2 linked regions of the Desulfofalx alkaliphila DSM 12257 genome follow. The protein of the gene in region 2 interacts with the protein of the main gene of each other region in a pairwise test. Links are inferred from orthologs where the notes say so. Each region holds a gene or a part of one and is shown on either strand. Other genes may lie near its edges.

Region 1 (3,667 bases), on a different replicon or contig from region 2:
AAGAAACCATAGTTATCCAATAACAATTCTACCCAATCAATATCTATATCTTGGCGCCTTGCCTTTTCCAGTAATATTTCTGTCACCTTATCCCTGGGTAACCCTGGGCGGTAAGGCCTGTCTTCTACCAAGGCAGTAAATATATCACTGACTGCCATAAGTCTTGCCTCTGCAGATAGGCCACTTGCATCGATTTTAAACGGATAGCCGTTACCGTTTAAACACTCATGATGATAGGCCGCCCACTGACTTATTTCCTCAAAACCATCCACCATATTTAAAATATTATAGGTGTAGTAGGTATGACACTTGATTATATTGTATTCCTCATTGGATAAAGGACCGGGCTTTTCTATTATTGATTCCGGAACCGCCAGCTTACCTAAATCGTGAAGTAAACCTGCCAACTGCAAAGCTTTAGCCTGGTTTTCCGAGTATCCGGCCAGCATGGCCATGCCGGCTGCCACCTTAGAGACCAAGCGGGAATGCAGGTGGGTAAAAGGGCTTTTATTGTCAATAATGCGTGCAAAGACCTCCCCTATACCCAATAAGTCTGTAAGGTTAACAACCTTTTCCGAGTTTTTAATTCTAGCCGTCAATAATTGCTCTGGGTTAACAGAAGTAAGCTCTAACCAAAAACTTTCTTTTTGGGCAATTTTCTTAAAGACCTTTACAATTCTAGGGTCAAATAATGACCCGGAATAATAATCGATTCTCTTGCTTATTTCATACCGCTGGTTGAGGATATGTTCATTCTCGCCAATAAGCACATCTACCCTGTCAGCCAGGTGAATGATTCTGCCGGCCAGTGGAATACCGTCTCCGGATAAACCGCTGCTGTTGCCTCCATCCCACCTATCATGATGGCACAACAAAATTTCTGCCAATGGATTTAACAATGGCGACAATTTCATCAAGCGATGACCATTAACGCAGTGATCAGAGGTTTCCCTCACTTCAAAAATTACTAACTCTGCCTTTTCCCGAAAAGTTTTAGCTCCGGCATCATGTAGCATAGCTGCATAGACCAGGTTATTTATATGGTTTTCTTCCACTTCAAGTTCTTGGGCAATTTGCTGGGCTATCAGCGCTACCCTAGTGTGATGGTGCATCAATCCCTTGCCATTGTAATCTAAGGCATGGGATAGGGCGGACAGTAATTTTAAAAAATTTATTCGTAAATCTTGCAAGAGTTTCCCTCCCTTTAAGCATTATTTCTACATCAGGAGCATTGATTCCTAGTTGCCATCCCTTGCTTAATGTATTAACTTAATTTAATATGTAGTTTGAGGTGGATTTAATGGATAAGCAATATGTTATGTTATGTAAACCTAATCGTTCGGAAATAGTAATTAAAAAATCACGGTTTATAGCTTCCGTATCCCCGGTAAATAATGAAGAAGAGGCTGCAAATTTTATACAACAGATAAAAGAGGAGCACAAACAAGCTACCCATAATGTATTTGCCTATGTTATTAATGAGCAAATACAACGTTACAGTGACGACGGTGAACCCAGCGGCACCGCAGGCAGACCGGTATTGGAGGTTATCAACAATAAGGGCTTGGTGAAAACCGCAGTGGTGGTAACCCGTTATTTTGGAGGCATAATGCTTGGTGCCGGTGGATTGGTGCGGGCTTATACCGAGGCGGCCGTCCTGGGTATTGAAGAAGCGGGAATAGCAGTAAAAACATTACATCAACAACTACATATAACCGTAGATTATAATTTATTTGGACTTGTAAAGAAAATCATTGAACAAAACCAGGGCCGGCATGTCGAAATAGCATATGAGCAGCATGTAAAAATATCTGCCTACTTCCTGTCAAAGGTCGCTCAATCCATCACCAGGGAATTAATTGATGCCACCGCAGCTCAGGTAACCATAGAAAAGGGCAAAGAAACTTATATCTAAAGGGCCGGCCGGTTAAAATACTGCCGAACAGGAGGCTACAAGATGGAAAAGATATCCTTAAATTTGCATCCCGACACAGACTGGGATGTCAATAATCAATTACAGCAAGCAATTAATGATCTGGGGCCGGGCGGTGAAATTAACATCACCCTTAAGTCATCGGAGGCAAGTCAAACAGACACAATTATAAGTTTACTCAGGGAAAACGGTTTTGATTATCAAACCAAGGGCAGTGATGACGGTAAGAGTCTTTACATTAACGCCAGGAGAAAAGTTCATTAGTTTCATTAAAGAGCCACAGGGCTCTTTTTTATTTTAACATTCATACCATAAATTTGTAGTATTTAATCTACAAAAAAAGGACTTTGGATTATTATGTATAATTACTTAACAAAAAGGATGTGGTGTTTTGCAAGATGCTAAAGATCTGGTTACTATGCATACACTGCTTAACCTAATCCGAGGTCTTTATAAGGCAGTGGATGAAGATTGGCGGAACTCAGCCACAAAAACCGGTTTAACTGTTTCACAACATCATTTGCTCTGGATACTTCATTTTGAAAACGGTGCCACCCTTTCACAAATAAGTGATTATGGCATATGGCACCTTTCAACGGTAATGGACTTGGTGGAGCGAATGGAAAAGGCAGGTTTAGTGCGTAAAGAAGTTGATACCAACGATGCTCGCACTAAGCGCGTCTTTATAACAGAGAAAGGAGAAAAAATTCTCCACTCTTCAATTCAGCATGTTTCTACCTTTAGGTTTTTTAAATTTCTAAAGGAAGATAAAGGTAATAATATTGAACAGCATATTAACTTGCTATACAACCTCAATAAAACTTTTCACGGGGACAGTTTTGTAAATTACGTTAAACAATCAAGCAGTAAACTGGAAAATGAAATAATTAACTAAAGTCGGTGTTTATTTATTACCTTCTTACATAAGTTTTTCTAAAGGTTAACCAAGGTAGGAGGACTTATGACAGAGGGTATTTTTCTTATTTTGCTTGTGGTTTTTCTGGCCCTAATATTTGATTTTATTAATGGATTTCACGATACCGCCAATGCCGTTGCAACCTCAATAGCCACCGGGGCATTATCTCCCCGGACGGCAATAATTCTGGCTTCATTTCTCAACCTATTGGGGGCACTGGCCTTTACCGGTGTAGCCCACACCATAGGGGAAGGCATTGCAAATCCTACACATCTTAACAATGGGCTGTATGTGGTATTGGCCGCGGTCCTGTCAGCCATTGGCTGGAATTTACTTACCTGGTACTTGGGACTGCCCAGCAGTTCCTCCCATGCTTTAATAGGTTCTTTGGCCGGTGCCCTTGCCGGCGCAGCGGGTTGGGATGCGGTCAACCTGTTAGGTTTGTTAATAATAATAAAGGTTTTAATTATTTCGCCGCTATTGGCAGTGGCCCTCGGTTTTTTAATGATGTCAGCAATCCGCTTGCTGCTTTCATTTCTAAGTTCGGCCAAAACTGAATTCTACTTTAAAAAAATGCAGGTTGTCACCGCTTCTTTTCAAGCCTTCAGCCACGGCACAAATGATGCGCAAAAGACAATGGGCGTCATTACCTTTGCCTTGGTAGCCGGCGGCCTGCAGCAAGATTTTTGCATTCCCCTGTGGGTTAAGTTGTCAGCGGCCATAGCAATGGCGGCAGGTACAGCGGTGGGGGGATGGCGCATTATTCAAACGGTAAGTAGAGGTATCACACCCTTATATCCATCCGGCGGCTTCTCTGC
Region 2 (4,037 bases):
TGCAGAACTGGCCCAAAGAAGGGTTGCCGTAGTCAGTGGTGCTGCCCGCGGAGTTGATTCCTCTGCCCATCGAGGGGCAATGGGTGCCGGTGGTTATACAGTGGCAGTGCTGGGATGTGGATTAGATGTGGTCTACCCGCCGGAAAATGCCCGGCTGTTAGATGAAATTGCCAGGAAAGGAGCAGTTCTTTCCGAGTTTCCTTTAGGTGCCCGGCCTGAAGCCTGGCATTTTCCTTCCCGCAACCGTATAATCAGCGGCCTGTGCAAAGTTGTGGTGGTGGTGGAGGCTGCGAATAAAAGCGGCGCACTGATAACAGCTGACTTAGCCCTGGAACAGGGAAGGGACGTCATGGCCGTTCCCGGCAGTATATACAGTAAACTCAGTGAGGGTGCACATAAGTTAATTAAACAGGGTGCAAAACCGGTTACAAGCGTTGAGGATATATTAGAAGAACTGGGTATTGACACTCTTTTTAATGGGGAGTACAAGGGTAAAGCCACAGGTCTAAAACTAAGCCTAACAGAACAGGCTGTTTATAAAGAGTTGAGCGGTGACCCCCTATATTTAGAAGAACTGATTCAAAAAGTTTCTTCGTCCTCCCAGGAGGTTATGGCTGCTCTGATGTTTTTAGAAATAAAAGGTTTGATAAAAAAGCTGCCGGGCAAAAAGTATGCGGCAGTAAAATGACAACATTAGTTCTAAATGTGCAGTGGCTTTGATAGATTTAAAAATAACGGTGGTGGCAATAATAGCGCTAACAGCACCGAAGTTGTTTGTTAGGGGTGTAAGATATTGGCAAAAAAAACTATAGTAATTGTAGAATCACCTGCGAAGGCAAAGAGTATCAGTAAATTTTTAGGCCGTAATTATAAGGTGAAAGCTTCCATGGGGCATGTGCGTGATTTGCCTAAAAGTCAATTTGGCGTTGACGTGGAACATGATTTTAATCCTAAGTATATCACCATTCGAGGAAAAGGGGATATTATTAAAGAATTAAAAGCTGCTGTTAAAAAATCAGACAGGGTGCTGCTGGCAGCTGACCCTGATCGTGAAGGGGAAGCCATTGCTTGGCACTTACAAAAGATTCTAGGTATAGATGAAAAGACCCCCTGTCGAATTGAATTTAATGAGGTTACAAAAAGCGCCGTTCAGCGTGCTGTAAAGCAACCCAGACTGATAGATCAAGATTTGGTTAATGCCCAGCAAGCGCGCCGTATATTGGATAGATTAGTGGGTTATAACCTCAGCCCCTTATTATGGCGTAAGGTTAAAAAAGGACTTTCGGCAGGGCGGGTTCAATCTGTTGCCGTACGCATGATTGTTGACCGTGAGGAAGAAATAAATGTCTTTGTTCCTGAAGAATATTGGTCTCTAACTGCCAAGCTCAACAAGCCCGGCCAAAGTACCTTTGAAGCTAAGTTAAACAAGCATAAAAACAAAAAAATAGAAATTAAAAGCAAAGAGCAAATGGACCAAGTGCTCAATGAGTTAAAGGGTAAAGATTTTGTGGTGGATGCCATCACTAGAAAAGAAAAGTATAGACACCCGGCTCCCCCCTTTACCACCAGTTCATTGCAGCAAGAGGCATATCGCAAACTAAATTTTACGGCACGAAAAACAATGGTGGTGGCCCAACAGCTTTATGAAGGTCTTGAAATTGGTGAAGAAGGCCATACCGGTCTGGTCACCTATATACGCACCGACTCTAAACGTGTATCTGAAACTGCAATGTCAGAGGCAAAGGACTTGATAGCAGAAAGATTTGGGCCGGCCTATGTACCCAAAAAGGTAAAACAAGCCGGGGAAAAGGGAAATAAAGATAATAAAGTCCAAGATGCCCATGAGGCCATCAGACCAACCTATGTACATTTAGACCCGGTTTCAATAAAAAAATATTTAACCAATGATCAGTACAAATTATATAAATTGATTTGGTCACGGTTTGTGGCCAGTCAAATGGCTCCGGCGGTGTTAGATACCACCGCTTTAGATATTAAAGCCGGCAATTATAACTTTAGGGCCAATGGTTCAATTATTAAGTTTCCTGGTTTTATGCAGGTATATATTGAAGAACAGGATGACGAGCAGAAGGATGAAGAGGGTGTATTGCCGGAATTGGCCCAGGGTGAAAAATTAAACTTAAAGGATTTGATTGCAAAACAGCATTTCACCCAACCACCTCCGCGGTATACCGATGCGTCCTTAGTAAAAGCCCTTGAGGAACAAGGTATCGGCAGACCGAGTACCTATGCTCCCATTGTGGAAACAATACAGAAACGGGGTTATGTGGTAAGAGAAAACAAACAACTTTATCCCACTGAATTAGGTGTAATTATAGTTGATTTACTTAAAAACCATTTTCCTGATATTATTAATGTAGAATTCACAGCTGAAATGGAAGAAAAATTGGATAAAATAGAAGAAGGGGGAATAGACTGGGTAGATGTATTGAGAAAATTCTACACTCCCTTCAGTGAAACATTAAAGACGGCGGAAGAAGCCATAGGAAAAGTGGAAATTGAAGATGAAGTTACCGATGAAATATGCGACCAATGCGGTAAAAACTTAGTTATAAAGTTTGGGCGCTACGGTAAATTTTTAGCATGTCCGGGCTTTCCCGACTGTAGATTTACCAAACCACTGCTTGAACCAACCGGTGTACAGTGCCCAAGGTGCCAAGGCGATGTGGTATTGAGGCGCAGCAAAAAAGGAAGAAAATTTTATGGCTGTAGTAATTACCCCAAATGTGATTTTGTAAGTTGGGATCAACCTGTTAAAGAAAAATGTCCCCAATGCAATAGTTATATGGTACAGAAAAACGCCCGTAACAAAGAAACTTATATTAAATGCTCTGACAATAACTGTGGCTACAGAATCAACGGTAACAGTGTCGGTGAAAAAAGCAAAGAAGATAAGCATGTTGCTGACTTGCAAACAAATCAACCTTTGGTAGAAGAAGCTGCAGTTTCCCCAAATAGTTATTCTGGAGGAAACAATTGATGTCCGGTGGGCCCAATGGCCAAAGCTCAATCCCCCATGCTCACTCCGGAAAAGGTTCAACTGCACAGCCAAGTCCGAAGGGTATTTGATGTTATGTTTGGTGATGGCCGACAACATTGTCGGCCATTATAGTGCAAATTATCTATTAAAGGCAGACAGACCTGTTCGTCACTGCAGGAGTTCACCGGTGCTGTATTAGTTTTCTACTAAACTACAGGAGATGTGGTTGCTGATAATGAGAGAAGTCAAAGTAAATGTGATCGGAGCCGGATTAGCCGGGTCAGAGGCTGCCTGGCAGCTGGCCAGACACAATATACCCGTAAGATTATATGAAATGCGCCCCCGGAAAAAGTCCCCTGCCCATCATACTGAAAAATTTGCTGAATTGGTGTGCAGCAATTCTTTACGTGCTGTAATGCTTGAAAATGCAGTGGGCTTGTTGAAAAAAGAAATGGAACAATTAAACTCCTTAATTATAGAAAGCGCCTATAATACAAGAGTGCCTGCCGGAGGGGCGCTGGCGGTGGACAGGGAATTATTTTCCCAGTATATTACCGATGCTTTGGTTAATCATCCCAAGGTGGAGTTAATTCGTGAGGAAGTCACTGACCTTCCGTTAGATGGAATAACCATTATAGCCACCGGTCCCCTGACCTCGGATACATTGGCCGCTAAAATAAAGCAGCTGACAGGTGATGACTACCTTTACTTTTATGATGCGGCGGCACCCATTGTTACCTTAGAGTCATTAAATATGGATATAGTATTTAAGGCATCCCGTTACAATAAAGGTGAGGCTGCCTATCTGAATTGCCCCATGACAGAAGAAGAATATGATAATTTTTATCAACAGTTAATTAAAGCCGAAAGGGTGCCCCTGAAAGAATTTGAAAAAAAGGTTCACTTTGAAGGGTGCATGCCCGTGGAAGTTTTGGCATCCAGGGGTAGGGAAACCTTAACCTTTGGCCCGTTAAAACCGGTGGGTTTAACTGATCCCCGTACCGGCAAGCGCCCCTATGCGGTGGTGCAATTGCGA

Evidence for each region. Proteins that work in one complex are often made in the same cells at the same time.
Region 1: the proteins of topA (region 2) and BR02_RS0105570 interact in binary tests that used the Escherichia coli proteins (3 or more experiments, as listed by UniProt). The link is inferred for Desulfofalx alkaliphila DSM 12257 from one-to-one orthologs.

Annotation. Positions count from the first base shown.
Region 1 is NZ_JONT01000008.1:27,181-30,847, reverse strand. The notes cover bases 185-3,107. They hold BR02_RS0105570 (YigZ family protein), read left to right. Parts: upstream 185-1,300; coding sequence 1,301-1,915; downstream 1,916-3,107. Other genes in these bases: BR02_RS0105555 (inorganic phosphate transporter), read left to right, coding at 2,895-3,107; BR02_RS0105560 (MarR family winged helix-turn-helix transcriptional regulator), read left to right, coding at 2,325-2,828; BR02_RS0105565 (hypothetical protein), read left to right, coding at 1,958-2,197; BR02_RS0105575 (HD domain-containing phosphohydrolase), read right to left, coding at 185-1,190. Also shown: more of BR02_RS0105575, read right to left, coding at 1-184; more of BR02_RS0105555, read left to right, coding at 3,108-3,667.
Region 2 is NZ_JONT01000004.1:7,991-12,027, forward strand. The notes cover bases 413-3,397. They hold topA (type I DNA topoisomerase), read left to right. Parts: upstream 413-793; coding sequence 794-3,001; downstream 3,002-3,397. Other genes in these bases: dprA (DNA-processing protein DprA), read left to right, coding at 413-688; trmFO (FADH(2)-oxidizing methylenetetrahydrofolate--tRNA-(uracil(54)-C(5))-methyltransferase TrmFO), read left to right, coding at 3,237-3,397. Also shown: more of dprA, read left to right, coding at 1-412; more of trmFO, read left to right, coding at 3,398-4,037. UniProt on the Escherichia coli protein: Releases the supercoiling and torsional tension of DNA, which is introduced during the DNA replication and transcription, by transiently cleaving and rejoining one strand of the DNA duplex.